Regions from separate parts of the Franconibacter daqui genome, predicted to be linked through region 2. Evidence: predicted binding sites of a transcription regulator. Region 2 holds the regulator's gene; each other region holds the start of a gene.
What was found. Region 2 encodes Fur, which represses iron uptake genes when iron is present. Its sites were predicted from a motif close to ATAATAATGAGAACNACTATCAA; they were not measured.
Positions count from the first base shown of each region.

Region 1: the regulator Fur is predicted to act here: its motif matches at 7,513-7,535, upstream of IEX01_RS14935 (TonB-dependent siderophore receptor).
Region 3: the regulator Fur is predicted to act here: its motif matches at 6,671-6,693, upstream of fhuE (ferric-rhodotorulic acid/ferric-coprogen receptor FhuE).

Region 1 is NZ_BMKJ01000004.1:200,242-210,468, forward strand. Features, by position in the region: gene IEX01_RS14895 (LysR family transcriptional regulator) at 1-632, opposite strand, end outside; gene IEX01_RS14900 (SDR family NAD(P)-dependent oxidoreductase) at 751-1,509, shown strand; gene IEX01_RS14905 (YdeI family stress tolerance OB fold protein) at 1,652-2,050, opposite strand; gene IEX01_RS14910 (GNAT family N-acetyltransferase) at 2,117-2,647, opposite strand; gene IEX01_RS14915 (DHCW motif cupin fold protein) at 2,652-2,981, opposite strand; gene IEX01_RS14920 (DUF1127 domain-containing protein) at 3,079-3,249, opposite strand; gene IEX01_RS14925 (aminotransferase-like domain-containing protein) at 3,427-4,848, shown strand; gene IEX01_RS14930 (STY4199 family HEPN domain-containing protein) at 5,011-6,627, shown strand; gene IEX01_RS21955 (hypothetical protein) at 6,702-7,034, opposite strand; gene IEX01_RS14935 (TonB-dependent siderophore receptor) at 7,613-9,805, shown strand; gene gorA (glutathione-disulfide reductase) at 9,878-10,227, opposite strand, start outside.
Region 2 is NZ_BMKJ01000001.1:465,270-475,496, forward strand. Features, by position in the region: gene IEX01_RS02215 (beta-N-acetylhexosaminidase) at 1-1,874, shown strand, start outside; gene IEX01_RS02220 (helix-turn-helix domain-containing protein) at 1,930-2,541, opposite strand; gene fur (ferric iron uptake transcriptional regulator) at 2,877-3,323, opposite strand; gene fldA (flavodoxin FldA) at 3,623-4,153, opposite strand; gene ybfE (LexA regulated protein) at 4,309-4,590, opposite strand; gene ybfF (esterase) at 4,720-5,487, opposite strand; gene seqA (replication initiation negative regulator SeqA) at 5,672-6,214, shown strand; gene pgm (phosphoglucomutase (alpha-D-glucose-1,6-bisphosphate-dependent)) at 6,239-7,879, shown strand; gene kdpE (two-component system response regulator KdpE) at 7,931-8,608, opposite strand; gene kdpD (two-component system sensor histidine kinase KdpD) at 8,605-10,227, opposite strand, start outside.
Region 3 is NZ_BMKJ01000001.1:101,671-111,897, forward strand. Features, by position in the region: gene IEX01_RS00465 (PP2C family protein-serine/threonine phosphatase) at 1-113, shown strand, start outside; gene IEX01_RS00470 (STAS domain-containing protein) at 110-448, shown strand; gene IEX01_RS00475 (ATP-binding protein) at 465-872, shown strand; gene bla (class A beta-lactamase) at 931-1,797, opposite strand; gene IEX01_RS00485 (B3/B4 domain-containing protein) at 1,880-2,566, opposite strand; gene IEX01_RS00490 (helix-turn-helix domain-containing protein) at 2,610-3,212, shown strand; gene IEX01_RS00495 (GNAT family N-acetyltransferase) at 3,230-3,676, shown strand; gene agp (bifunctional glucose-1-phosphatase/inositol phosphatase) at 3,792-5,027, shown strand; gene IEX01_RS00505 (AraC family transcriptional regulator) at 5,140-5,991, shown strand; gene IEX01_RS00510 (DUF2000 family protein) at 6,105-6,512, shown strand; gene fhuE (ferric-rhodotorulic acid/ferric-coprogen receptor FhuE) at 6,790-8,979, shown strand; gene tnpA (IS200/IS605 family transposase) at 9,143-9,580, shown strand; gene IEX01_RS00525 (Hok/Gef family protein) at 9,921-10,079, shown strand.

The DNA of each region.
Region 1 (10,227 bases), on a different contig from region 2:
GTTTCGTTATCGCTCCACACTTCAAACCCCTGTGGGCGCGTGCCGAGGTTGGCGGCGTAATGCACCAGCGCGTGGGTGGCAAGGTCTTCCAGCGTTTGCGGGTAGCCAAACCGGGCGAGGTAGTCGGGGCTTGCGCAGTTCACCATCGTCAGTTTGCCTAGCGGTCGCGCCACCAGCCCCGACTCTTTTAGCTGGCCGACACGCACCACGCAGTCAAAGCCTTCACGCACGACATCCACCAGCCGATCGCTGCTGCTAAGCTCTACTTCAATACCGGGGTAGTGCTGCAAAAAGGCGGGCAGACGCGGGATCACGAGGTTTTTCGCCACGGCCACCGGCATATCGACGCGCAGCCGCCCGCTGACGCTTGCCGGGTCATGCAGGAAGAGGCTGTCCAGCTCATCCAGGTTCGCCAGCAGGTCGCGGGCGCGTTCGTAATAGACCATGCCGTCCTGGGTGAGCTGCACCCGGCGCGTGGTGCGGTGCAGGAGCCTTGCGCCAAGCGTCGCTTCCAGCGCCTGGATCTGGCGGGACACGCTGCCTCTGGGCAGGCCGAGCGTTTCGGCGGCGCGGGAAAAGCTCTCCAGTTCCGCCACCCGTACGAAGAGTTGCATTGCGTGAATTTTATCCATCGGAATGGCTCATTGTTGTTGTTATTGAAACAGTGAAACGCAATTCAGCACATTTATTGTTTTTTTATCAGCTAATAAGCTTTCTCTCAATCACTGCAACGGCAAAGAGGGGGTTTTTATGACGCAACGTATCGCAATCGTAACGGGTGGCAGCCGCGGCCTGGGGAAAAACGCGGCGCTGAAGCTGGCTGAACGAGGAACAGGCATCATCCTGACCTACAACAGCCAGCGTCAGGAAGCGGAAAAAGTGGTCAGCGAAATTGAGCTAAAAGGCGTAAAAGCAGTGGCATTGCAGCTGAACGTCGCCGAAAGCAACACTTTCGCCGATTTTGTTAAAGAGGTGAAGGCGCAGTTGAAAGATGTCTGGCAGCGTGACAGTTTCGATTATTTATTAAACAACGCCGGAACAGGCATCGATGTCCTGTTTGCTGAGACCAGCGAGGCGCAGTTTGATGAGATGATGCGCATCCATCTCAAAGGACCTTTCTTCCTGACTCAGCAACTGCTGCCATTGATGAAAAACGGTGGGCGGATCCTGAATGTTTCCAGCGGGCTGGCGCGCTTCGCGCTGCCGGGCAAGGCGGCCTACGCCATGATGAAAGGGGCGATGGAGGTGCTGACGCGTTATCAGGCGAAAGAGCTGGGCGAGCGGGGCATTTCAGTCAATATCATCGCACCAGGGGCGATTGAAACGGACTTTGGCGGCGGCGTCGTTCGCGACAACGAACAGATGAACCGCGCTATCGCGTCGCAAACGGCGCTGGGCCGGGTTGGCCTGCCGGATGATATTGGCGACGCCATCGCCGCATTGCTCAGCGATGAGTTGCGCTGGATGAACGCGCAGCGCATTGAGGTCTCTGGCGGGATGTTCCTGTAAGAGGCACGGCGTCGGGCAGTCTGCTTGCGGCGTTTGAGGATGTCATCGAATGTGAAAAAGAGAGTAAACAGGGAGGCGGATCGTAACCGATGCGCTAAAGGCCCCTCTCCTTACCGGGGAGAGGGGCGCAAAAACCTGAACTTTACTCTTTGATGATGCGGTCGATGCGCGCTACGGGCGGCTGCTGTTTCTTATCCAGCGTACCGTTAATCGTAATCAGCTGATCGGGTTCGATCTGACGGTCCTGGAACACCGCCATCGGGATCACCACGTCAATCTGATCCGATTTATCGCGAAACACATAGATATCGTTGCCTTTCTTCTGGATCAGGTTGCCCTGAAACGAAACGGAAGCGCCGTCATGCATCTCTTTACCTTCTTTGATGGACATGGTTTTGTGCGTTTCCGCGCCGCGATAGCCGCTATCGATTTTGTGCGGCGGCGGCGGCGCATCGCCCGTTTTCAGTCCCGGCTGGTCTTCAGCGACGGCGGGCAGCGTAAACAGGGTAGTAAATGCAGCGATGATAAGTGCCTTTTTCATACTTCTCCTTAGCATTGGCTTAGGGTCACATGTTTTAAGCCTGGCACACGGAGAAGAAAACGCCGATTAACAATATTCCTGGTTTAACAGGCCAAATACCCAGTCATCCTGCCAGCGGCCGTGCAGAAAGTAGTTTTCCCGCAGCGTGCCCTCAAGCATAAAGCCCGTTTTTTCAAGCAGCCTGCGCGAAGGATCATTGCCCACCGTAACGGTGGCGACAAGCTTACGGATGCCGCATTGCTTGAACGCAAGATGGCAGACCGCGCGCAGCGACTCGTAGCCATAACCTTTCCCCTGATGCCGCTTCGCCAGCAGATAGCCCACCTCGGCTTTATCCTCTTCACGGCGGATAAACCCCGTTACGCCCACCGGCTCGCCGCTTGCCTGCTCGCTTATTAACAGGCCGAGCCAGTGGCGGCTTTCCGGCGTCCAGACGGGCAAACGCGTGGCGAACGCCGCATAAATCTCCTCTTCGCTGCCCCGATCCGCCATAAAGCGCATCACCTCTTCGTCGTGCTGCAGGGAGAGGAAAAAGGGCCAGTCTTCGGCGGTAAGCTGGCGATAAGCGAGGCGGGAGGTGGTGAAAGTTGTCAGCATGGCGTCAATCCACAATAAACAGCGTGGCGCCGGTCAACGTGGAAGAGCGGTGCGCTTCGGCGTTATCCGCTACCTGATAGCTGACGCCCGGCGTCATAACGAAACGGCGGCCATCTTCAAGCTCCGTATGCAGCTCGCCGCTCAGGCAGAGCAGAATATGCCCTTTGCGACACCAGTGGTCGGCCAGATAACCCGCCGTATATTCCACCATTCGCACGCGCACCGCGCCGAATTGCTGAGTGCGCCATAGCGCTTTGCCGCTGATGCCGGCGTGTTCGGTGACTGGTACAGTCGCCCAGTCTGTAATGCCAAAGGGAATATTCTCAAGCTGCATGGTTATCCTTTTAATTCTCTGAAGCGGCGGCGGGTCTTTTACTCTCGCATCAAAAAAAGGTTTACGCAGCAGATTATTACGACGCAGAAGCTCCCTATTATTGGGGATCGATATCGTCCCGCGTCAGGCCGATATCCCGCAGCTTTGCGTCGTCCAGCGTACGCAGTAACCGGCGCGTCTGGTAGCATCGCCATGCGCTGCGAAGAAAGCGCCCCAGCAAAACAAAACCATAAAAGGGACGTACCGGGCGGTTTTCGTGAAATTCCATGATTAAGCTCCTCTTCATCAACGAGCTTTCATGGTCGACTTTTACGGGGGCGCAATACAGGCGCACAAAATCCTTTTCTTTACCATACAGAAGCGGCATAACAGAGGCTGAATCGCATACCGGGCGCGCCATCTGTACTGGTTAACGGCCCTGTATGATGAAAAGAGGGGATACAGCATGACGCGCTATCAGCATTTGGCGGATTTATTAACGCAGCGGATCCGGCAGGGGCTTTATCAACAGGGAGAGCGACTGCCTTCCGTTCGCAGCTTAAGCCAGGAGCATGGCGTTAGCATCAGTACGGTACAGCAGGCCTATAGTTTGCTTGAAGAGCGGCGGCTGGTGCTGCCGCAACCGCGTTCGGGCTATTTCGTCGCGCCGCAGAAAGCGGAGCCGCCCGCGCCGCGTCTCACTCGACCCGAGCAGCGCCCTGTAGAAATTTCTCAGTGGAACGAAACGCTGGCGTTGCTGGAAGCGCGCAAGGATAAAGCCGTATTTCCTTTTGGCGGCGGGTCGCCGGATATCTCCCACCCTACGCTTAAACCGCTGTGGCGAGAAATCGGCCGCGTTGCCTCACCTCAACGGGTGGAAGCGATGTTCGGCTATGACGAACTGGCGGGCAACCGCGAACTGCGCGAACAGATAGCCCGCCTGATGCTTGATGGTGGGGCGCAGGTTAACAGCGAAGAGATTATCGTGACCCCTGGCTGTCATGGCGCGCTGTCTCTGGCCGTTAGCGCGCTTTGCCAGCCTGGCGATATTGTGGCGATGGAATCTCCCTCTTATTACGGCACCATGCAGATGTTGCGCGGGCTTGGCCTCAAAGTTATCGAAATTCCTACTGACTCTCAGACTGGCATTAGCGTGGAGGCGCTTGAGCTGGCGCTGGAACAGTGGCCGATTAAAGCCGTGCTGCTGGTGCCTACCTGTAACAATCCGCTGGGTTTTACCATGCCGCTTGCCCGCAAGCGCGCGGTGCTCAACCTCGCTGCGCGGTTTGATATCGCGCTCATCGAAGATGACATCTATGGTGAAACCGCCTGGCAATATCCTCGTCCGGCGACGATTAAATCAATGGATGAGGAAGGGCGAGTGCTGTTGTGCAGCTCCTTTTCCAAAACCGTGGCGCCGGGGCTGCGCGTGGGCTGGATTGCGCCAGGCCGTTACTATGACCGCGTGTTGCACCGTAAATATATCGCCACGACCTCTTCTCCTCCGGCCACGCAAACAGCGGTAGCTACCTTTATTCGCGAAGGCCACTATCATCGGCACTTGCGGCGCATCCGCCAGCATTATCAGCGCAATTATGACGTATTAAGCTGCAAGGTGCGCTCCTTGTTCCCCTGCGGGATTTGCGTCAGTCGTCCGCAGGGCGGTTTTATGATGTGGGTGGAGCTGCCGGAAGAAATTGATTTAACGCGTTATACCGAACAGATGCAGCAGAGACGCCTCCATCTGGCTGCTGGCCACCTTTTTTCCGCGTCAGAAAAATACCGTAATTGTCTGCGTCTGAACTTCGCCGCGCCGTTTGATGAAAAGTGTGAAAACGCGCTGCGTAACATAGGCGAGTTCTTTCATGAAGTTATGCGCAAGGGATGATTTCATAACGGGTGCTTTGCCATCACTTTTATTCCCGCTATTTTCAGCTATGTTATTTAACTGTCTGTAAAACGGTAAAAATGGGTAACAACAATACGCCTGGAAAAGGCGAGCAAAGACCGTTAGCGAAACGGCAAACATTACTCCGCAAGAGGACGCGGTATGACATATTCCACACAGCAATCTCTACGAGAAGAGTTTGAAACCGCGCTTGGTATTATTAGCCAGGCGTCGGTGGCGATTCTCGCGCTGCTCGATATTCGGGTGGCCGAAGGCAAAGATCCACAGTGGTTTTCACAACAGCTTGAGCAGGCCCGCCAGAATCTGGGGAGCTGGGCGGTGGTTGGGCGTAAGCTCAATCTCGATGATGTGGAAATGTCCCGTTTCAGCCTGCGGCTACGCCATTTGCAGCAGTTGGTCCCCCGTTATGAAAGCGGTCAGGCGATAAGTCAGAACCAGCTTTTTGCCGCACTGCGCTTTGTGGCCTGCCTGGAGCGGCTGCGCGATAACCAGCCGAAGCTTGAGTACTCGACGGTTCTTGCTGCGGATAACGACGCGCAGCAGCGGCAGGCGCTGCAACAGTTACGGGCGCTGGAGTTAACCCTGAAAGGCCTGATAGCAAACGCCTGGCCCGATCAACAACAACTTATAAACCACCTGAAGCAGCGCATTGGCGGCGACAAAGTGCGCCGCTGGTTGAAGCTCGGCAAGCAGGGCGATGTGCTGAGCGGCATGCTGTTCAGCGAACTGGCCTTGTTGGTCATCGATAAAAAAGAGTATGCGCAGCATTACGAACGCCTGTTCAACGCCGCCGATTCGCTGACGCTGTTTGTCGAGCCGCGTAAAACGCTGCAAACCTTTCTGGATGATGTTCGCGTTATCCGCAACGCCGCCGTGCAACAACAGCCGTTGACGAGCGCGCAGATGACTATGCTGGATGCGTTTTATTCAGCTATTGCGGGGCCGGTGCAGGAGGCGTATGCGAAGGGGCGCGTGAGCGTTAATCCGCAGGCGTTCATGTCGATGGATACCGCGAAGCTCGACGCTTTCTTTGAAGAGGCGGCGCAGAAAAACCGCGCCGTTGGCGGCGATATTTTCGATCTGCGCGATACCATTGAACGGCCCGGCGCCCAACGCCAGGGCGCGGAGCGTGATACGCAACAGCTTCTCGTCAGCGTACTCTGGGGCGTAACGGGGGTGGCTTTTATCGCGGTAGCGCTGGGCGCGCTCTATCTTGCCAGCGATCGGGTTAACCCGCCCCAGACAGCGCAGAGCGTTAATCACGCTTCATCCCAGGCAGTGGAGATTTCGCAACCGGTAAACATCAACGAAACGCCGCGTGAAAAGCTGAGTCGCAAGGGAATACGCTGGGATGTAAATCATTTCCGCGCGGCAATCGATCGCAACGAGACGGATGTGGTTCAGCTCTTTCTGGACGGCGGCATGAGCTGGCAGGTCGCCTGGACAGAGCAGGCGCTGGCGGCAAAACAGGATGATTCGCTAAATCTGCTGCTGCGCCACCGGGCGCAGATGGATGAAATCAAGCCCTGCCGGCGAATGATCGCGACCTTAAGCCATGCGTTGGCGCAGGGCGAAACCTTTACGTCGATGCGCAAGCAGTTCCTGAAAAGCTTCTGCGTTACGCCGGGCGTGGTGAAAAGACAACAACACGCTCTCGACCAGGCGGAATTGCGCGCGCAGGCTAACCCGGATGCGAATACGAAAAAGTGGGCCGCGATTCAGCGTTCGATCTACCAGGAAATAAGTTCAGGCGCTTAAGTTGATTCTTAAGTACATAACTTTTAACGCTGCCGGGGCGATACCCCGGCATTATTTCAGGCGGATTAAAAAGCTCAGCGCAGGTTACGTGGGCAGGGAGAAATCGAGCACCGGGTCCCCAGAGTGCATTGTTCATCCGTAATATATTTTTCGCAGCCCGCGTGTTTTTTTAAATTTTCCCAAAGGTTATTGCAATAAAGCGTAACCCGGTAAATCTGGATGCGGTCAATCCGCTCGCCCTGATAGACCCAGGCCATGCCTGCGTGGACATAAAGAGGCTTTCGGGACGTTATCCGGGCGCAGTAAAGGTGCCAGAGAATGAATTTGTTATTGTTAGCGGAAACGACAAGCGTAAAGGCCATGCCGGTTTCCGGGCTAACAAGCGTTTCGAGTACAGTCCATTTCAAACCTTAATCTCCCTCCATTTGATTAAGCGGCCTTATCAAATTAGCGAGAGTGATTATTTCAGGCAACCTTTAAAATTAGAATTCATTCAATATTTTTTCAATTAACTGAAAGTTAAGTAAATAATTGTTTAAATTGGCGGGTTTACGGTTTTTATGCGTGTTATTTTTAGCCATTGCTGTATTTTGCGGAAACTTTAAATAAAAGTAATAACGTAAAAAAATTAAGTAACATTAATGAGAAAGGCTGTAAAAGATACATGTCCTGCATCACGAAATTAAAAAATCTCTTTTTATACAAAAAGGAGGCTTGCCGCTTCGTTGAGGCGCGCTTCTTCCCGTCTGAAACTGCCGCACTTCCGCGCATCACTTGCCTGCCCGCCGCAGCGCTTATCTTAACGTGAGTAACGATCACGCATGTGACCAAATAAAACTAAATGTTGCTAAATGTATTGCCAGCGCTTTGTAAATAATTATCATGTCGAGAATTATTATCATTAAAACAGCCCGGCTGGCGGAGGCGCGGCATCAAAGGAAGCCTTTTCCGCTGTGCTCCATCTGACAATATGGAAATAAAAACAATGAAAATTCAGCAAGTTTCTTTGTGGTCACCTTGCCTGCTGGCGCTTGCCGGCCCGGCTGCACACGCAGAACAAGCGCAAAGCGACAACATCGTCGTATCGGCCAGTCGCGCTCACCGCAGCGTAACGGAGCTGGCGCAAACTAACTGGGTAATTGAAGGGCAGGAGTTACAGCAGCAGGTTCAGGGCGGCAAAGAATTTAAAGATGTGCTGGCGCAGCTTATACCCGGGATGGATGTCAGCAGCCAGGGGCGTACAAATTACGGCATGAATATGCGGGGCCGCTCAATGATGGTGATGGTTGACGGCGTACGTCTTAACTCGTCTCGCACGGATAGCCGTCAGCTGGACGCTATCGATCCATTTAATATCGAACGAATCGAAGTGATTTCAGGCGCCACCTCCCTGTATGGCGGCGGCAGCACCGGCGGGCTAATTAATATCGTTACCAAAAAAGGCCAGCCGGAAAAGCAGGTTGAATTCACTGTCGGCGGCAAAAGCGGCTTCAACAGCCATAACGACCATGATGAGAACGTCGCGGCGGCGGTAAGCGGCGGCAACGAACACGCTTCCGGTCGGCTTTCGGTCGCTTATCAACGTTTCGGCGGCTGGTATGACGGTCGCGGCGAGGAGGTTATCATCGATAACACGCAGACCGGGTTGCAGTACTCTGACCGGCTGGATGTGATGGGAAACGGCACGCTGGACATTGACGATCATCAGCAACTCCAGCTCACCACGCAGTTTTATAAAAGCCAGTCTGATGGTGAGCATGGCCTTGATCTTGGTGAAAATTTTTCTTCGGTCACTGGACAAGGGCAGGCGCATAACGGCAGTAACCTCTCTTCAGACCGCATTCCCGGCACCGAGCGTCATCTGATTAATCTGCAGTATTCCAACACCGATGTCTGGGGTCAGGACCTGGTCGCGCAAATTTTTTACCGTGACGAAAAGCTGGCCTTTTATCCCTTTCCTACGCTTGGCCGCACGGGCGTAACCAGCATTGGCGCCTCGGAGCAGAACACCCATTTCTGGGGCGGCAAGCTAACGCTAAACAGCAATCCGTTCGACGGGCTGGGCCTCACCTGGGGCGTGGATGCGGAACACGAAACGTTCGACGCCAACCAGCAGTTCTTCGACCTGGCGAAAGCGAGCCAGTCAGGCGGGATGCATCTTGAGAGTGCTTATAACGTAGGGCGCTATCCGGGCTACTCGGTCACTAACCTGGCGCCGTTCCTGCAAGCTAACTATGACATTACCCCTGTCTTTACCCTGAGCGGCGGCGTGCGCTATCAGTACACCGAAAACAAGGTGGATGACTTTGTGGGATACGCCCAGCAGCAGGGGATCGCCACGGGGCTTGCGAGCTCGGCCGATGCGGTGCCCGGGGGAAAAACCGATTACAACAACGTTCTGTTTAACGCAGGCGTGCTTGCGCACCTGACGGAGCGTCAGCAAGCGTGGCTTAATTTCTCTCAGGGCTTTGAAATTCCGGACCTCGCAAAATATTACGGCTCCGGCACCTATCAGTTACGCAACGGCCACTACCGCCTGTTGAACAGCGTCAACGTGAACGACTCCCGGCTGGATGGCATTAAGGTTAACGCGTGGGAGCTTGGCTGGCGTTATACCGGCGATGCGGTTCGCACCCAGCTTGCCGCTTACTATTCGCTGTCTGACAAAACGATCTCCATCAACAAAACGGACATGACCATTAATCTGGACGACGACAAGCGCCGCATTTATGGTCTTGAAGGCGCAGTGGATTACTTCGTGCCGGATACGGACTGGAGCGCTGGCGTTACGTTTAATGTTATTCGTTCAGAAACGCGCGTGGCCGGGAAATGGGAAAAACTGACGGTGGATTCCGCAAGTCCTTCCAAGGCGACGGCCTATATTGGCTGGGCGCCTGATGACTGGACGCTGCGTTTGCAATCCCAGCAGGCGTTTGATCTCTCCGATGAGGCGGGCAATAAAATCGAGGGCTATAACACGATTGATTTCCTGGGCAGCTATGCGTTGCCGGTGGGCAAGCTCAGCTTCAGCGTGGAAAACCTGCTGGATAAAAACTACACCACCATCTGGGGCCAGCGCGCGCCGAAACTCTATAGCCCAACCTACGGCAGCGAGGACCTTTACGCTTACAAAGGCCGTGGCCGTACCTTTGGCCTGAACTATTCGCTGCTCTTCTGAGGATGGCCAGCGCGCAGCAATAAAAAAGGCTAAGAGCATTGCTCTTAGCCTGATTTCTTGTCTGAACAGCGCTTAGCGCATAGTCACGAATTCTTCCGCCGCGGTTGGGTGGATAGCGACCGTGTTGTCGAAATCTTTTTTCGTCGCGCCCATCTTCAGCGCTACGGCGAAGCCCTGCAAAATCTCGTCCATGCCGAAGCCGATGCCGTGAATGCCGACGATTTTCTCCTCTTCGCCAACGCAGACCAGCTTCATGCGGCACGGCTGGCGGTGCGAGGTCACGGCGGTGTACATGGCGGTAAAGGACGATTTATATACCTTCACCTTTTCATCACCATACTGTTCGCGCGCCTGCGGCTCGGTGAGGCCCACGGTGCCGATTGGCGGATGGCTGAAGACCACGGTTGGGATGTTGCTGTAGT
Region 2 (10,227 bases):
AGGGCTATCCGGTTAACACTCTCGTTGCGCCAGACGACTTTCAGAAACCGGAGGCGGTATCCGGCGCTTACCGTTTACAAATCAAGCCGCAGGAGACAATAGTGACGGGATACGACGCCGCTGGCGTCTTCTACGGTCTACAATCCCTGCTCTCACTGCTCCCGGCGCAAGGTAAGCCGCAAATCGCTACGCTTGAGGCGAGCGATGCGCCTCGCTTTAGCTGGCGCGCTATTCATCTGGACGTCGGACGCAATTTCCATTCAAAAGCGGCAGTGTTGCGTCTGCTGGATCAAATGGCCGCTTATAAACTCAACAAGTTTCATTTCCACCTGAGCGATGATGAAGGCTGGCGCCTGGAAATCCCCGGGCTGCCGGAACTGACCGAAACAGGGGCGAAACGCTGCCATGACCTCACTGAAAAACGCTGTCTTCTGCCGCAGTTGGGTTCGGGGCCCGAGAGTAATAACAACGGCAGCGGCTACTTCACGCGCGCTGATTATATTGAGATTGTGAAATACGCTGCTGCGCGGCACATCGAGGTTATCCCTGAAATTGATATGCCCGCGCATGCGAGGGCGGCGGTGGTATCAATGGAAGCGCGCTATGCCCGCTTAATGGAAGCGGGAAAAGCGCAGGAAGCAAACCATTACCGCCTGCTGGATCCCGCCGACACGTCAAACACGACAGGCGTACAGTATTACGATCGAACCGGTTATCTGAATCCTTGTCTCGCTTCGTCACGCAACTTCGTCGACAAAGTCATCTCTGAGGTTCAGTTGATGCATAAAGAGGCGGGGCAACCTTTAACCGTCTGGCACGCTGGCGGCGACGAGGCGAAGAATATCTACCTGGGAACAGGGTATACCGACAAGTCCCATCCGGAAGAGGGGAAGGGGATTATCGATCTGAGTAAACAAAATAAGCCGTGGGAAAAATCACCTGCGTGTAAAAAGCTGCTTGAACGGGGCGAGGTCGCGGACGTTGAACACCTTTCCAGCTACTTTGGCATTGAGATCAGCAAGCTGGTAAATGCGCACGGCATCAGCGTCATGCAGGCCTGGCAGGATGGGCTGAAAGATGCGAAAGACGCCAGCGCGTTCAGCACCCGTCAGGTTAATGTTAACTTCTGGGACACGCTGTTCTGGGGCGGCTTTGATACGGCAAACGACTGGGCGAATAAAGGTTTCAGGGTTATCGTCTCCAACCCTGACTATCTCTATCTGGATTTCCCCTATGAAGTCAACCCGGCGGAGAGCGGCTATTACTGGGGAACACGGTTCAGCGACGAGCGTAAAATCTTCAGCTTTGCGCCAGACAACCTGCCGCAGAATGCGGAAACTTCCGTCGATCGCGATGGCAATACCTTCAGTGCGAAATCTGACAAGCCCTGGCCGGGTGCGCTGGGCCTTTCCGCTCAGCTCTGGAGCGAAGTCGTTCGTACCGATAAGCAGATGGAGTACATGATCTACCCAAGGCTTATTGTTGTCGCTGAGCGCGCATGGCATCGCGCCGCCTGGGAGCAGGATTATCAGGCGGGTCGCGAGTATAAGGGCCAGGAAACGCAGTGGGTGGATAAAAAAGCCCTCGCCTCAGACTGGGCTCGCTTTGCAAGCCTTATAGGCCACCGGGAGCTGGCGAAACTGGACAAAGCGGGCATCCAGTATCGTTTGCCGGTGCCGGGCGCCAGAGTGGAAAAAGGCATACTGGAAATAAACACCAGCCTGCCGGGGCTGGCGGCAGAATACTCTACGGATAACGGTAAAAACTGGCTACGCTATGACAATAAGGCGCGACCACAGGTTGAGGGCGAAGTACTGATTCGCGCGGTAAGCCCGGATGGTCAACGCTACAGCCGTGTCGATAGCGTTAAATAGTCCCGTAAAAAAAAGCCCGCCTGATGGCGGGCTTTTTTTATCTTTCAGCAAAAGCTTACAGGCTTTCTGGCAGCGTACGCAGCGCGGTTAATTTTCCTTTACTTATTTCTACATAATTATCATGCCGCAACTGCGACAACGTTTTCATCACCATGCTGCGAGAAAGATTGGTTCGCTTAACGATATAATCGGCAACGTTAATCTTATTTCGCATAAATTCATCCATGGCGGCAAGCGTGACCAGATTACCTTTAATCATGAGGTAGCTATTATGCCCAAGCAATAATTCTTCGCGATGGCAGAGTAAGTCGATGTTCCAGGCCAGTACCTTATATAACTGTGGTTGGCACTGATGATTCTCTATTTCACTCAGAAATTTATCAAAAGGAATGAGCTGATAGTGGCACTCAGCATCGGCCTGAATTCTGAAATAATTTTTATTATTAAGATTACGCGCAACGCCCAGAATAGACGGGGCGCTACATTTTTCAATCAGTAATCTGTCACTTTTACGCAATACGGAAAAAAGGCCGCCGCGAATAATGCAAACAAAGCCTTCACGCGTTGGAATAGACGTATTTTTTTCTGCGCGATACCAGTTGCCATAACCATTAAAGATATCGGACAGGCGATAAATTTCGGCAAGGGGTTTCTGAGGTATTACCATAACGGCGACCTTTGTATAAGTATATTATTGGAATAAATAACGAGGGGCTATTCTAATAGAGTTGATTTTTTTACTGCAAGACAGGCCAATGACGTTGTAAGCCTGAATGGGGCGCTTGAGGGGGGTAACTGATTGAATGGTAAAATAATTTACTTTTTCTGAAAATAAAAAGTAAGAAAAAGATAAGATAAAATAAGTTCTTGACCAGTATATTAAAATAGCAAGCATCAAAAAAATGGATTATTAGCGTCGCGCCTGCCTGATAAAGGTGTAAAAAAAGCCGACATACTATGTCGGCTTATTAACAAAAAGCAAAAACGGAACGCTATTTTCGCTTACTTTGTGTCGTGCGCGTGCTCGTTTTCGCGGCAGTCGCCATCGGCACAGTGGCCATAGAGATAGAGGCTATGGTTAGTCAAACGAATGCCATGGCGAGAAGCGATTTCACGCTGACGCGCTTCGATAGAGTCGTCGCTAAACTCGATAACTTTGCCGCAGTCGAGGCAGATCAGGTGGTCATGATGATGCTGTTGAGTCAGTTCGAAAACGGATTTGCCGCCTTCAAAGTTATGACGCGTAACGATACCCGCGTCGTCAAACTGATTCAGCACACGGTAAACGGTCGCGAGACCAATCTCTTCGCCCATGTCAATGAGGCGCTTGTATAAGTCTTCCGCACTGACATGATGGTTTACTGGCTCCTGCAACACTTCAAGGATTTTCAGTCGAGGAAGCGTGACTTTCAGGCCAGCCTTCTTTAATGCGGTGTTATTGTCAGTCATGCGGAATCTGTCCTGTTGCTAAACGGTGTGCTCCGGAGAGCTTAAGATCGGATGCGCTGAAGATGAATGCGACTCATTATAGAACTGACAGGACCAAATGAAAACCGCAAGCGTCCAGCAATAGTGCTTTTCAAAACGTGGCGAGCGCGGCGCTTGCCGTCTCGTTACCCGATAATCCAGAAGGGTATTGTACAGATATGCGGATGAAAGTTAAAAATTTGTAGCAATCATTTTTATCGCTTTTATCTATCAATGAAGCTAAAACGGCGATAAAAAATACATTTATCGCCGTTTCACGATTAGGCGTTAATGATTTCCTGCAGATGCAGCTCTTCAGAAACTTGCTTAACCCATTTTTCGACGCGTTCAGCGGTCAGTTCCGGCTGACGATCTTCATCAATGGCAAGGCCAACGAAGTGATCGTCATCGGCAAGACCTTTAGAGGCTTCAAAGTGATAACCTTCCGTCGGCCAGTGACCCACAATAGTGGCGCCGCGCGGTTCAATAATGTCGCGAATGGTGCCGAGCGCGTCGCAGAAGTATTCCGCGTAGTCTTCCTGATCGCCGCAGCCGAAGAGCGCGACCAGCTTGCCATTGAAGTCAATCTCTTCAAGGGTCGGGAAGAAATCATCCCAGTCGCACTGCGCTTCGCCGTAGTACCAGGTCGGGATGCCAAGCAGCAGGATATCGAAACCTTCCAGATCTTCTTTGCTGCTCTTGGCAATATCGTGCACTTCAGCAACGTCTTTCCCGAGCTGTTTCTGAATAACTTTTGCGATATTTTCGGTGTTGCCGGTGTCGCTGCCGAAAAAAATGCCTACGATTGCCATGAGAAAAATAACCTCTTGAATCCTAATGATATGGTAGTGGCGAAATGCCCACAGATAGGGCAATAATAGCAGAACAGAGAAGAGGGCGGAAACAGCTATCACGGTGGGGTGCACACTCTGACACATTTCCATACAAGAAAAAGGGTTTTAAGGCCTTAGCTATTCAGCGCCTTGAGCTGCGCCAACAAAATTTCTTCAATCAATTCGCTGCGACTCATGTTGCGCGCCTGCGCCAGCTGCGTCAGGGCGTCAACCGCTTCCGCGTTAAGTTTTAACTCTACACGTTTAAGCCCGCGAACTTTGTCGCGCTTGAGCTGGTTCCGTTTGTTGATGCGCAACTGTTCGTCACGCGACAGCGGATTGGTTTTCGGGCGACCCGGGCGACGCTCGTCCGCGAACAGATCTAATGTCGTACGGTCCGTTTGTTCTTTGGCCATGATTTGACTACTGACAGGGGAAACAGGCTGCCGGAGCGGATGCCCGGGTGTCATTCAGCGCGCCATCATACATCAGGGAACGAGGCGCGCCAACGCGTTAGCGGCATGTTAGCGCCAGTCGCCTTGTTTTTAATCAGTTTCCAGGAAGCGACGAATGGCGCGCAATACGGCTTCGGGCTTTTCGGCATGCACCCAGTGCCCGGCGCCGGCAATGACATGCGCTCGCGCCGCAGGGAACTGCTTAAGCAAGGCCTCGCGGTGATTTTCCTGTACGTAAGGCGAAGCGCCGCCAGCGATAAACAGCGAAGGACCATGCCAGGCGGGCACCTCCTGCCAGCCAACAATGTGCTCATACTGCTCCCAGAGCGTCGGCACATTGAAACGCCATTCACCGTCGGCGAAGGATTTCAGCAGAAACTGAACGACGCCTTCTTCAGAGAGGTGCTCGCGCATAATGGCGGCCGCCTGCTGGCGCGTCGCGGCGCCCGCTTCGCTTACCGCGCGAATGGCGGCGAAGATTTCATCGTGACGTCGTACCTGATAGTCGACAGGCGCTATATCAATCGTCACCAGTTTAACGATGCGCTCCGGTATCAGCGCGGTCACCGCCATTGCCGCTTTGCCGCCCATGGAGTGCCCAATAAGCACCACGTTATCAAGCTGGTGGGCATCCAGCGTTTCCACGATATCCTGCGCCATTGCAGGATACGTCATCTCATTGCTACGCGGCGAAAGACCGTGGTTGCGCATATCGACCTGCAGCACATCGCGATCTTTCGCCAGATCGCGAGCCAGCACGCCGAGGTTATCCAGACTGCCAAACAGGCCGTGAATCAAAACGACAGGCGAATTGTTATTCGGTTGTTGCGCAGATTGCATTCGGGTATTCAATTTCATGGCAAAGTTCTTTTTTTGCATCTGAAAGGTTAGGGTATCATGTTGACCATTCTGCCGTCCGGCTGCAAGAAGCCAGTTAATTCCGACTTTTGCCGCCCCTCCAGGTGTGACGCTATCCGCTGTTGGGTTTTACTTCTATAATCCCAACGACTTGTATTCAGAAAAGATATTGCACTGGATTAAGATGAAAACGATTGAAGTTGATGACGAGCTGTATCGCTACATTGCCAGCCACACTCAGCACATTGGCGAAAGCGCGTCCGACATTTTACGGCGCATGCTTAAAGTTGCCGCCGGCTCGCAAGCCGCTTCCGCTCAGGCGAAAGAGAGCGCGCCTGTCAGCGCAGCCGTTGCCGAAAAGCCGGCGAACCCTGCCAAAGACCGCGTTCGCGCTATGCGAGAGCTGCTTTTATCGGACGAATACGCAGAACAGAAGCGAGCGGTCAATCGTTTCATGCTGGTGCTGTCTACACTCTATTCACTGGATGCAAAAGCGTTTGCCGAAGCCACCGAGTCGCTGCATGGCCGCACCCGCGTCTATTTCGCCGGTGACGAGCAAACGCTGCTGCAAAGCGGCAACCAGACCAAGCCCAAACATGTTCCGGGCACGCCATACTGGGTTATTACTAATACGAATACGGGCCGCAAATGCAGCATGATCGAACATATCATGCAGACCATGCAGTTCCCGGCGGAATTAATTGAAAAGGTTTGCGGCACCATCTAACACAAGCGTCAGAAGGATCAGGCCATGGCAATGCATAACCGTGCGGGTCAACCCGCGCAACAAAGTGATTTGATTAACGTCGCGCAGCTTACCGCGCAGTACTACGTATTGAAGCCGGAAGTCGGCAACGTTGAGCACGCGGTGAAGTTCGGTACCTCCGGCCATCGCGGCAGCGCGGGACGTCACAGCTTTAACGAGCCGCACATTCTGGCTATCGCCCAGGCCATTGCCGAAGAGCGCGCTAAAAACGGCATTACCGGCCCGTGCTATGTGGGTAAAGATACCCATGCGCTCTCTGAGCCCGCTTTTATCTCTGTGCTGGAAGTCCTGTCCGCGAACGGCGTCGATATCATCGTGCAGGAAAACAATGGTTACACCCCAACGCCTGCGGTTTCCAACGCTATCCTGGTTCACAACAAAAATGGCGGCGCTCAGGCGGACGGCATTGTCATTACCCCCTCTCACAATCCGCCGGAAGATGGCGGCATCAAATACAATCCGCCGAACGGCGGCCCGGCGGATACTAACGTAACCAAAGTGGTGGAAGATCGCGCAAACGCGCTGTTGGCGAACGGCCTGAGAGAGGTTAAACGCCTGCCGCTTGACGAAGCCTGGGCCAGCGGTCGCATTCAGGAAAAAGACCTGGTGCAGCCGTTTGTCGAAGGATTGGCGGATATCGTCGATATGGCGGCTATCCAGAAAGCGGGCCTGAAGCTCGGCGTTGACCCGCTTGGCGGCTCCGGTATCGAATACTGGAAGCGTATTGCGGAGCACTACAAGCTGGATCTGACCATTGTTAACGATCAGGTCGATCAAACTTTCCGCTTCATGCACCTTGATAAAGATGGCGTTATCCGTATGGACTGCTCCTCTGAGTCTGCGATGGCGGGGCTGCTGGCGCTGCGTGATAAGTTCGATCTGGCCTTTGCCAACGACCCGGATTACGACCGTCACGGTATTGTCACCCCGGCGGGGCTGATGAACCCGAACCACTATCTGGCGGTCGCCATTAACTATCTGTTCCAGCATCGTCCGCAGTGGGGCAACGAGGTGGCTGTCGGTAAAACGCTGGTCTCATCCGCGATGATTGACCGCGTGGTGAACGATCTCGGCCGTAAGCTGGTGGAAGTGCCGGTAGGCTTCAAATGGTTCGTTGATGGCCTTTACGACGGCAGCTTTGGCTTCGGCGGCGAAGAGAGCGCGGGCGCCTCTTTCCTGCGTTTTGACGGCACGCCGTGGTCCACCGATAAAGACGGCATCATCATGTGTCTGCTGGCGGCGGAAATCACCGCCGTCACCGGCAAAAACCCGCAGCAGCATTATGATGAGCTGGCTGAACGCTTCGGCGCGCCGAGCTATAACCGTCTGCAGGCTTCCGCCACGTCCGCGCAAAAAGCGGCGCTTTCTAAGCTGTCGCCGGAAATGGTCAGCGCAAGCCAGCTGGCGGGCGACCCCATCACGGCGCGCCTGACCGCCGCGCCAGGCAACGGCGCTTCCATTGGTGGGCTGAAAGTGATGACTGACAACGGCTGGTTCGCCGCGCGTCCGTCAGGCACGGAAGACGCGTACAAAATCTATTGTGAAAGCTTCCTCGGCGCGGAACACCGTAAGCAGATTGAGAAAGAAGCGGTGGAGATCGTCAGCGAAGTGTTGAAAAACGCCTGATGGGTTGAATATAAAAAGGGAGCGCTTGTCGCTCCCTTTTTTATGTCGGCGTTACAGCATAAAGCGGTAGCCAATCCCCGTTTCTGTCAGCAGATGGCGCGGACGCGCCGGATCGCTTTCCAGTTTCTGGCGCAGGTGGCCCATATAGATGCGCAAATAGTGGCTATGCTCCACGGCGTTCGGCCCCCAGACCTGGCTTAAAAGCTGCCGCTGCGTCAGCACCTTGCCGTGATTATTCAGCAGCACCGCCAGCAGGCGAAACTCGATGGGCGTCAGGTGAATTTCTTCTTCGCCGCGCAGAATGCGCCGTGTAGCGAGATCGACATGAATATCGGAAAAGTGATAAGCCGGATCGTCCGGGGTTGAGCTGCCATGACGACGCAGCGCCACGCGCAGGCGCGCCTGCAGCTCGCCGATGCCGAAGGGTTTGCTCAGATAATCATCCGCCCCGGCATCCAGCGCGGCGATTTTATCTTCCTCTTCGCTGCGTGCTGACAGTACTATCACCGGGCGCTGGCTCCACTGGCGAAAATCGCGGATAAAATCCAGCCCGTCGCCGTCGGGCAAGCCAAGATCGAGTATGACCAGATCCGGTTTGCGGGTCGCGGCCTCAATCAGCCCGCGCTGCAACGTTTCCGCTTCATGAACGCGCAAGCCTTCGCTTTCCAGCGCGGCGCGCAGAAAGCGGCGGATCTCTTTCTCATCTTCGACAATCAGTACGCTAATCACATGTCCTCGTGAATATCCAGCTCAGGGGGGCGCTGCTGGGGCAGCACGATGTGGAAGCTTGCGCCGCCTTCAGGGCGGTTTTTAGCGTAAATGATGCCGCCGTGCACCTCAACTATAGCCTGACAAATAGCGAGACCGAGCCCGACGCCGGGAATGGCGGATTCTTTGTTGCCGCGCGCAAATTTCGCGAAAATCGCCGCTTCCTGACCCGGTGGGATCCCCGGCCCGCTGTCCCAGACTTCCAGCTCCAGTTGCTCGTCCCGACGGCTGGCCCGTACGCCGATGCGCGCCGCCGAGCCCGCATACTTCACGGCGTTTTCCAGCAAATTAATCAGCACGCGCTCAAGCAAGGCGCCGTCGACGTAAATCAACATCAGCGGGTCCGGCAGCGCGAGTTCAATATGCCGCCCGCCAAGGCCTGGCTCCAGCATTTTCAGCGCGCTGCCGACCACTTCCTCAAGCGTCAACCACTCTTTGCGCAGATTAAAGCCGCCGGACTGAATGCGCGCCATATCCAGCAAGTTATTCACCAGCCGCGTGGTGTTCAGCACATGCTGGCGAATAGCGCTGGCCTGCAGGGCATGTTTTGAGCCTTCGGAGGCGAGGTCGAGCGTCAGGATCTCCGCCTGGCCGAAAAGTACGGTAAGCGGCGTGCGTAAATCATGAGAAAGGGCCGCCAGCAGCGAGTTACGCAGTTGCTCATGCTCGCTCGCCATACGCGCCTGCTCCTCGCTTTTAGTCAGCCACAGCCGCTCAAGCGCGCTGGCGATAAGCAGGGTGAAGGTCTCCAGCAAACGCTGCTGCTCGGGGATCATCAACTGGCGCAGGCTTGAAGGTTCGACAATCAGCAGGCCGTGGGTTTTGTGCGCGGTGCGCAGCGGCAGGATCTGATACGGCACGCCGGGCAGCGTGTCGGTGCCGGCGCCCGCTGGCTGACCATTATCGAAACTCCAGCGGGCGATGGCCTCATCCCATGCGCTGATGCTGGCGGTATCGACAGGTGGCAGCAATTTACCGTGCTCATCGGGCAGCAGCATCAGGCTGCGGGCATGAAACGTGGAGTCGATAAAGCGCTCGCTGGTCACGGCGATATCCTGCGCCGAACGGCCCACCGCCAGCGCTTTCGACATTTCATAAAGATGGCGCGTGCGCTGCTCCCGATAACGCGCTATTCGCGCCTGGTAGCGTACGCCCGCGGTCAGGTTGCCGATAACCAGCCCGACGGTGAGCATCACCGCAAAGGTGAGCAGATACTGCACATCGGAGACCGCCAGCGTGCCGCGCGGGGCGATGAAAAAGAGATCGAAGCTGATGACGTTAATCACCGTCGCCAGTACGGACGGCCAGCGCCCGTAAAAGAGGGCGACCATGACCACGCCCAGCAGATAGACCATCACCAGGTTGGCGGCGTCAAAGGCCAAAAGCCACTGATTCGCCACCAGCGTGATTAAGGCGCAAAGCAGCAGTGCGACGAGGCAGCCGCGAATTTGTATGCGCCACTTTTCTGTAAAGGGGCGCGCGTCCGGGGCCTTAGGCGCGCTGGCGAGAGGCTTGTCATCAAGCGCGACGATAAGCAAGTCGAGGTCCGGCGCATGGCGCGCCAGCCGTTCGGCGAAGGT
Region 3 (10,227 bases), 360 kb from region 2:
CGCGCTTTGGCGAGCAACTGGTCCACTGGCGCAGCGACGCGGGCCGCCACAGCGGAACGATGACTGACGATGTGTCATTGCTGATTATTGAACGCAGAGGAGTTGCCCAATGAATATCGAAATCGAACGCCACCCCGCCGTCAACGTGTTGACGCCGGCGGTAAGACGCCTTGACGCCTCGGTTTCCGCCGCGTTTCGGGATGGCGTTGCGCGTGAAATCAACGCGGAGCCGAAATCGGTGATTATCGACTTTACCCGGGTCGATTTTATCGACAGCAGCTGCCTCGGCACGCTGGTTTCGCTGCTCAAGATGATGAACGGCAAAGGCGAACTGGTGGTCTGCGCGCTGAATCCCGGTATTAAAAATATGTTCGCGCTGACCAGAATGGACCGGATATTTACCATCAGCCCCGACCGCGCCTCGGCGCTGTCCCGTTTTAATCCGTAACGTTATGAACGGTTCTGTGACGTTTCCGGCAGCCTTAAGCACGCTGCCCGACATCGCGCAGTGGTTAGCGCAACACATGGCGCCTTTACCGGTGGACGACGCGTGGCGCTATGCGCTCGATCTCGCCGTGTGCGAAGCGGCGGCGAACATTATTCGTCACGCGCTGAACGAGCAGAGCGACTGCGTTTTTAGTGTGGCTTTCGAGCGCCAGCCTGACGAAGTGCGCGTAGAGTTTACCGACCGCGGCGCGCCGATGCCGGAAGGCGCCATCCAGAGGGCGTGGAACAAAATCGGCAGCGACAGCGAAATGGATCTGGAAAGCGGCCGGGGCGTGATGCTTATTCTGCTGAGTGTGGATGAGTTCAACATTGCGCGGCAGGATGGCGAAAACCACACCACCCTGATTAAGCGCACCGATTATTAAAGAGGCCCCGGTTCTGCTGGGCGGCGCGCTGAGCGGCGGCAACAGGCCCGCAAGGGCCTTAATGTTGCTGGAAAATGATGCGGCCGAGGCGGGCGATGGCGGCGTTGCTCTGCGAGAGCGAAGCGTCAGTTTGGGTGATATAAATGGCGACCACCAGCGGCGCGCCTTTTTCCGGCCAGACCATGCTGATAATCGAGCGCGAGCCGTAGCCGCCCGCGCCAGTTTTATCGGCGATCGTCCAGCCCTTTGGCAGCGATTGGCGCAGCAGCGCGTCGGCGACTTTATCGTCCATCATCCAGCGGGTGAGCTGTTTACGCGACGCTTCGGACAGCGCATCGCCAAGCAGCAGCGTTTGCAGCGTCCGGCTTATCGCTTGCGGGGTGGTGGTGTCGCGCTCGTCGCCGGGTCGGGCTTCGTTCAGCGCCGGCTCAACGCGGTCAAGGCGCGTTGTCTTGTCGCCGTTGGCGCGTAAAAACGCGTTGACGCCCTGTGGCCCGCCCACTTTCTGGCTGATGAGGTTGGCGGCGGTGTTGTCGCTGTAGCTGACTGCCGCGCTGCACAGTTGCAGCCAGTTCATGGATTGCGGGGCGGTGTGCTTTTCGGTCACCGGCGAGTATTCCACCAGCCGGGATTTATCGAATCGTACCGCCTCGGTGAGGCTGACTTTTTTCTCGTCCGCCTGCTTTAGCAGCGCGCCGCACAGCAGCGCCTTATGGGTGCTGTTCAACGGGAAGCGTTCATCGCCCCGGTAGCTGGCGGTTTTGCCGGTGGCGGTGTCCAGCACCGCAACGCCGATACGGGCGTTGAGCGTTTTCTCTTCCTGCTGCGCGGCGGCGGTCAGCTGTGATAAATCGACGGCGTGGCTGAGCGTGGCGCTCCCTAACGCGGCGGCGGCCAGCAGCCGTACTACACCTTTTATCAGCATTATCAGTCCTTTTAATGAGCGTATTCAGGGGCAGGGCGAGTATAGCCGCCGAAAAGGGCTCAGCGCCACCGCGCGGCGTTGCTTAGCCTTCAATCAGCGTGGTAGCGATTTGCGCGCCCGGCATCATCTGCCGCAGCCCTTCGGTGAGCGCGCTGCCAGCTTCATGAAGCGCTTCCAGCGGCATCGCGGGCAGGCTTTCCAGAATAAACCACATCTGTTGCGCTTCCACGCCGAGGCGGGTGCGTACGCCCTGGCGCCAGTTCCAGCGGCGGCAGGTCACCCCTTCGTCATCGCGCCAGATAACCTCGCCCGGCTCCGGCGATTCAACAACGGGCTCGCCGGCTTTCAGGGTGTCGAAGCGCTCGCGGCCATCGGCGAGGGTCAGGCGCGGCTGTCCGACGTAGGCGGCGGCATTCTCTCCACCCACCGGAATGGCGTAGCGAAGGCTGACGGCGTTGTATAAATCGACAACCGGATCGATAGCGGGCAGCGAGCCCTCTTTTAACACGCGTTTGCGCAGCGCTTCGGCGGAGCAGGGCGTGCGGTTCGGTTTTGCGCCAAACTGGCGGAACACCTGGGCCCAGGCATCCAGGTGCGCCTGCGCCCACGCGGCGTCGTTGGCCAGCACCTGCCGGCAGGCCAGGGCAAGCGCGGCTTCGCCTGCCTGCGGGTTAACCACAGGCGCGGCCTGCACAGCAATACTCAACGCGCGAAAGCCGGGCGCCAAGGCGGTAACACGGGGATCGATTGACGGCGTAATGGCGACCATTTGATAATCCTGTAATGACTAATTTATTTCATGGTAGTGACTAGTGACCAATAAAGTCAATATACTGACTGAAACCGGCGCCGACGTGCAGTCGGTCAGCGAGGCGGTGGCCCTGCGCATTAAAGCCTGGCGCAAACAGCAGAAACTCACCCTGGATGCGCTCTCACACCGTGCGGGCGTCAGCAAAGGGATGCTGGTGGAGCTGGAAAAGGGAATGGCCAATCCCAGTATCGCCATTCTTTGTAAAGTGGCGGCGGCGATGGGCGTTTCGGTGGCGGAGATGGTGGATGTCGCCAGCAAACCGAACGTGCACGTGATCGACGAGGCGGATATTCCCGTGCTGTGGACGGGCGAGAAGGGTGGCGCGGCGCGGCTGCTGGCAGGGAGCAGCGGGCCGGATATGGTTGAGCTCTGGCGCTGGAGCCTGCCGCCCGGCGAGCGGTTCGCTTCGCCAGGCCATCCGCAGGGCACGTTTGAGCTTTTTCACGTGGAGCAGGGCACGCTGACGCTGATTGTCGACGGCGTTCGCACAGCGCTTACGCAGGGGAGCGCAGCGGTGGCGCGTACCGACGTTCCCCATGAATATGCCAATGAAAACAACGAGCCGCTGAGCTTCACTATGACGGTGGCGGAACTGCAACGATAAGCAACCTGAGGATAAACATGACCGCACCGCTTCACTGGCGTCGCGAGCGTTTTTGCATCACGACCGATAAAACGCGGCTCGATATTGACGCTATCCACGCTTATCTCACCCGCTCCTCCTGGGCGGAGGGCATTGATAAAGAGACCGTGCGGTTGTCGGTGGCGAACAGCCTCTGCTTTGGCCTGTTTGCTGACGAGACGCAGATAGGTTTCGCCAGGCTTGTGACCGACTTCGCCACCTTCGGCTATCTGTGCGACGTGTATGTGCTGGAGGAGCATCAGGGCGGCGGCTTGGGGTTGTGGCTGATTGAATGCTGCCAGTCCCATCCGCTAATGGCGAAACTGCGACGCATCATGCTCGTGACCTCTACCGCCGCCTGGCTTTATGAAAAGGTCGGGTATAAGGCGGTAAACACGCCGGACTTTGTCTGGCAGATAGCGCGACCGGATATTTATCAACGCTAAGCCCTTATTTCGCATCAATACGATCTTCGTCTGGCTAAATGGGAGCGCGGTAACGGCGGGGTGTCACAAAAACGTCATACTCTCGGGTGACTTTACTTACAAAAAAGGAGCCTGCATGACCCGTTTAACACTCGCTTTGCTTATTAGCGCTTTATCCGTCAACGCACTGGCGCAGACGCAGGACGCGCCGGAGGGATACCAGCTTCAACAGGTACTGATGATGAGCCGCCACAACCTGCGCGCGCCGCTTGCCAATAACGGCAGCGTGCTGGAGCAATCCACCACCCGGCAGTGGCCGCAGTGGGACGTGCCTGGCGGCGAGCTGACCACCAAAGGCGGCGTGCTCGAAGTCTATATGGGCCACTATATGCGCGAATGGCTGGCGCAGCAGGGGCTTATTAAAGAGAACGAATGCCCGCAGCCGGCGAGCGTTTACGTGTACGCCAACAGCCTTCAGCGTACCGTAGCCACCGCGCAGTTCTTTACTAACGGCGCTTTCCCCGGCTGCGACATCACCGTTCATCATCAGGCGGCGATGGGCAAGATGGACCCGACCTTCAACCCGGTTATCACCAACAAAGAGAGCGCCTTCAACCAGCAGGCCGTGCAGGCGATGGAAAAGCAGCGTGCAAACTATGCGCTGGACGAAAGCTATAAGCTGCTTGAGCAGGTGACCGACTACAAAGACTCCGCCTCCTGCAAGGAGAAGCAGCAGTGCGACCTGGCTAACGGCAAAGACAGTTTTAAAGCCAACGCGGGCGAAGAGCCGGGCGTTTCCGGGCCGCTGAAGGTGGGCAACTCGCTGGCGGACGCCTTTACGCTTCAGTATTACGAAGGCTTCCCGCAAGACCAGGTCGCGTGGGGGGAGATCAAAACGCCAGAACAGTGGCGGCAGCTTTCCGCCCTGAAAAACGGCTACCAGGATACGCTTTTCACCTCGCCGGAGGTGGCGCGCAACGTGGCGGCGCCGCTGGTGAAATATATCAACGGCGCGCTGGTGGAGAACAAAACACGCGCGCCGGTGACGGTGCTGGTGGGGCATGACTCCAATATCGCCTCGCTGCTGACGGCGCTTGATTTCAAGCCTTATCAACTTCACGACCAGTACGAGCGCACGCCGATTGGCGGGAAGATTGTTTTCCAGCGCTGGCACGACGAAAAAAACAACAAGAACCTGATGAAGGTGGAGTATGTCTACCAGAGCACCGAACAGCTTCGCAACGCCACGCCGCTTTCGCTGGCAAGCCCGCCTCAGCGCGTGACGCTTGAGCTGAACGGCTGCCCGACCGACGCTAACGGTTTCTGCCCGTGGGAGAAATTCGAAGAAGTCATGAAGCAGGCGCAGCGATAATCCCTCAGAGCGCGGAACCCCTTCCGCGCTTTTTTCCCCTCTCGTTTTGCATGAAGCCCCACAAATGCGGATACTTCCTGTTCAGCGTTTTTTAAAAGGCGGGGCATAGCATATGAAAACGGGCGGGCAACAGGGCGCAAGCCGGGACTGGATCCACCTGCAGCGCGACGGGGAAACCGGAATAGAGAGCGTGCATGCCCATTTTTGCGGCCACGCGTACGACCCGCACGACCATGATGAAATCCTGGTCGGCGTTACGCAGCAGGGGCTTCAGCGCTTTAATTGCAACCGCTCGCTGCACACCAGTACGCCCGGCAGGGCGATTCTCATCGAGCCTGGCGCGGTGCATGACGGCCACGCCCCGCACGCGGAAGGTTTTACCTACCTGATGCTCTACCTGCCGCAGGCGTGGGTGGCGGAAAAACTGGCCCGGCGCGGGCTGGGCGACGTGTCTGCGCTACAGGCGGCGTTCAAATATACCCTTACCGACGACAGCTTTCTCAATAACGCCATCGTGCAGGCCTTTGCGGCTATCCACCATGGCGAAGGGCGGCTCGCCCGCGACCAGACGCTCGATCACCTGCTGGCGCTGCTCTCAAAGCATATCTGTACCCGGCCGCAGTCGGTTTACAGCGACGCCGCCAGCCAGATGCTGCGGGTGCGCGACTATCTGCATGACGGCATGGCGCTGGACATCGGCCTTGACGAGCTTTCCCGCTACGCCGGCGTCGACCGCTTTCGGCTGACCCGCGAGTTTAAAAAAGCGTTCGGCTTATCGCCTCACACTTACCTTGTGCGCTTAAGGCTGCGCACGGCGCGCACGCTGCTGGCGCAGGGTTTTAAGCCTGCGCTGGTGGCGACGCAGGTGGGCTTTGCCGACCAGAGCCACCTGGGGCGCTGGTTTCAGCGCGCTTACCGGCTAACGCCTGCGGCCTATCAGCGCCAGTGCGCGAACGCGCAGTGAACCGTCACGCCCTGCGCACGCGTTGCGGTTTCCTTCCTGCACAAACGTTCTAGATTTGACCCTGTCAGAATTCCGATGATGGGCTTTTGCCGTCCATGAATCCGGAGAACCTGATGTTTGATACCAAAGTAGCGATTATTGTCCGTGACGATCTGGCCGTCTGGCAGCGTCTGAACGTTGTGGCCTTTCTGGCGACGGGCGTGGCTTCCGCCGCGCCCGACGCGATGGGAGAGCCTTATGTTGATGCCAAAGGCCGCCAGTACGGCAATATGCTTGGCCAACCTGTGCTGGTGTTTGAAGGCGACCTTGCGGGCCTGCAAAAGGCGCACCGGGTAGGGGTTGAGCGGGAGCTGACGCTGGTGCCTTATGTTTTCGCCATGTTTTCAACGGGCCATGACGCCGCCAACCGGGAGGTCTTTATGGCGGAAGACGCCGACAACTTAAATCTGGTGGGGCTGGCCCTGCGCGGGCCGAAAAAAGCGGTGGATAAAGCCATCAAGGGCTTATCGCTGCACCATTAAACGCGTGGGCCTGGCGGGACTCCGCCGGGCATTACAAAACGCGGCATCAGGCCGCCCGGCAACGCTCCTTTCTCGATACTCCTTGCTTACCGATTTTTTGTGAACCTTTGCGCTTCGCTGTACACATTCTGTCTCACGCATTTACATCATTAAACCAAATGAGTATATTTCTCATTCTTATTTTCATGCGCAATTTTTGCATAAAAACGACTACATACGCGCTTATCGCCGTTGCGCTGGCGGCGCGTCATCATTTCAAATACTAAAAAGGTTAATGATGTCTTTCACTATTCGCTCCAGGAAGGTGCAGGCTCAGCCTGCCGTTGCGCCCTCGCTACTGGCGGCCAGCATCGCTTTAGCGCTGCTGCCTGCAGCCGCGAAGGCCGCTGAAATCAAAACCGAAGACACCGTCGTGGTGGAAAGCAACGCCCCGGCCGCTGCCGACGGCTCAACCGATTACAGCGTGAAAACCACCACCACCGGCACTAAGCTGTTGCTGGTGCCGCGCGATATTCCGCAGTCCGTCAGCGTTATCAGCCAGCAGCGCATCAAGGACCAGGATCTCGACTCGGTGGGCGAGGTGCTGAGCAACACCACGGGCATTACCACCAATACCATCGACAGCAACCGCACCACTTTCTACGCGCGCGGTTTCTTCATCAACAACTACGCTTACGAAGACTTGCCGACCACGGTCAGCGACCGCTGGAACTTCGGCGATACCGCGCTTGATTCCGCCATTTATGACCGCGTGGAAGTGGTGCGCGGCGCGGCGGGGCTGATGAGCGGCACCGGCAACCCGTCCGCCTACATCAACCTCGTGCGCAAGCACGCCGACAGCCGCGAGTTCCAGGGCTCGGCCTCCGCCACGTACGGCAGTTGGGATAAGCAGCGCTATGTGCTGGACCTGCAATCGCCGCTCACCGAATCGGGCAACGTGCGCGGGCGCGTTATTGCCGGTTATCAGGACAACGACACCTGGCTTGACCGCAACCACTACCGCAAAAAATTCCTCTACGGCATCGTAGATGCGGACCTGACCGACACCACCACGCTCTCGCTCGGTTACGACTACCAGGAAAGCAGCGAAGACAGCCCGACCTGGGGCGGCTGGCCGACCTGGTACAGCGACGGCAGCCGCACCCATTACGACCGCGAGTTCAACCCGGCGGCGGGCTGGGCCTATTCCGATAACGATTCCCGCAAAGTCTTTGCCAACCTGGTGCAGCGCTTCGGCGACGGCTGGGAAGCGCGCGTTAACGCGATGCACACCGAAACCAACTTCGACAGCAAGCTGATGTACTGGGATGGCTACCCGGAACGCTCCACCGGCTATATGGACCCGGCGGCGTATCAGGGCGCGTGGGGCGGCTGGAACCGCGGCAACCGCAAGCAGGATGCGGTGGATGCCTTCGTACGCGGCGGCTTTGAACTGTTTGAGCGTCAGCATGAAATCATGGTCGGCGGCAGCTACAGCCGTCAGCGCAACAACTACGATAACTCTTACCCGAGCGCGGGCATCATTCCGATTGGCAACGCCTACAATGACGGCAGCCAGCTGGCGGACCCGCAGTGGACCGACTGGGCGCTCTACAGCCGCGACACCATCCGTCAGAAATCGCTTTACGCTTCTGCGCGGTTTTCGCTGGCAGACCCGCTGCACCTGATCGTCGGCGCGCGTTATACCGACTGGAGCGCGCAGTACAACCTCGAGCGCAAGCCGGATGAGATCCGCAACAGCCAGTTCGATGATGTGACCCCGTACGCGGGCTTGGTTTACGATATCAACGACACCTGGTCGGCTTACGCCAGCTACACCTCAATCTTCCAGCCGACGGAACAGCGCGACATTAACAGCGAATTCCTTGACCCGACCAAAGGCCGCAGCTACGAAGCGGGGCTGAAGGCGGACTGGAACAACACGGCGTTGACCACCACGCTTGCGGTCTTCCGCACCGAGCAGAAAGGGGTGCCGGTCGGCACCGGCGAGTACATCCCGAACAGCGGCGGTCAGGAAGCGTATGAGTCTGTGGATGCGGTCAGCCGCGGGGTGGAGTTCGAGCTGAACGGCGCGCTCACCGACAACTGGCAGCTCACCTTTGGCGCTACCCGCTATGTGGCGGAAGAGAACAACGGCACGGCGGTCAACCCGGACCAGCCGCGCACTACGCTGAAGCTCTTCACCCGTTATCAGCTGCCGATGCTGCCGGCGCTGGCCGTGGGCGGCGGCGTGAACTGGCAGAACAAAACCTGGCGTGACGTCGCCGGCCCGAACGGCGATGAGCGCATCACCCAGGGCAGCTACGCGGTGGTCGATCTCTTCAGCCGCTACCAGGTCACCAAAAACTTTGCGCTGCAGGCGAACCTCAATAACCTGTTCGACAAAGAGTATTACAACTACCTGGGCACATATGGCGTATACGGCGCGCCGCGTAACTTCTCCGTCAGCGGTACCTACAGCTTCTGATTGAGCGGTTCATATAAAAAGGAGGCTGCGGCCTCCTTTTTTATTGTCAGCCCTAAACCACCTCCTGAGGAGGTGGTGATTGTCCCTGTAAGGCTATAGCCTGAAGAAAGCCCATGCCGGAATATTTCTCCTTACTCACCACAAGTAAGAGGGAAAAACCAACATGGGCCTTTACAGAAGTTCATCACATGTATTCTGGCGCTGCAAATATCATATCGTCTGGACACCCAAGTATCGTTTCAAGATCCTGACGGACAAGATTGGTAAGGAGTTGTACCGGACAATCTATATTCTGTGCAACATCAAGGACTGCGAAGTGCTGGAACTGAATATTCAGCCTGACCATGTTCATCTGGTGGTTATCGTACCGCCCAAACTCTCTATTTCAACGCTCATGGGTGTTCTGAAAGGGCGCAGTGCAATAAGGCTCTATAACAGGTTCCCGCACATAAGAAAGAAGTTGTGGGGCAATCATTTCTGGGTGCGAGGATACTTTGTGGATACGGTTGGTGTGAACGAAGAGATTATCCGGCGATATGTGAGGCATCAGGACAAAAAGGAACAGGAACTCGACATGCAGATGGAGTTACTACAGAACTAATCAACCGGTTAGCAGCGGCCCCCTTTCAGGGGGCTCACTTTAAAGCCACCTCCTCTGGAGGTGGTTTTTTACTTCCTGTAACTTATTGCTGTAATAGATATTTTTCAGAAAAAGCAGCGGGCGAACAGGGCGGTTTTGTGTAAGGTATCAACGAGCCGGGAGAGTATGATAGCGGTGGCGCTTGAGGCTTTTTGCTTCAGGCCGTCGGCAGAAGTGCGGATAGTGTTGAGGCAGAAAGAAGAAAGCCCCGAAGGTCTTTTATTAACCAACGAGGCCTACTCTGCATGCTCGACACATCCAGAGTAGCCTCTTACCCGCCGAAAGGCAAGGAGACAACGCTATGAAGCTGCCGCATAACCCCCGGATCTTACGAGCATTAATGGCCTGTGTAACGCTGTTATTACTCGTTTTCCTGCTGCGAAACCCGCTCTGCGGTGTTCACTATAAGGACGGATTCAGGGAGGTTGTTGCGCTTATGGCTTACGAATCCGGTAAGTAGCAACCCGAAAGCGGGGGCGACCCCGCTTTTACAGGATGGGTCAGCATACCGCGAGCGCCTTTAAACGGGCTGTCAGTTCAGGCTGGCAGCCCTTTTGCTTTCTTGTGACGAGAGGGTTTGATGAGTCGGGGAACGTCAGGATAAGGGG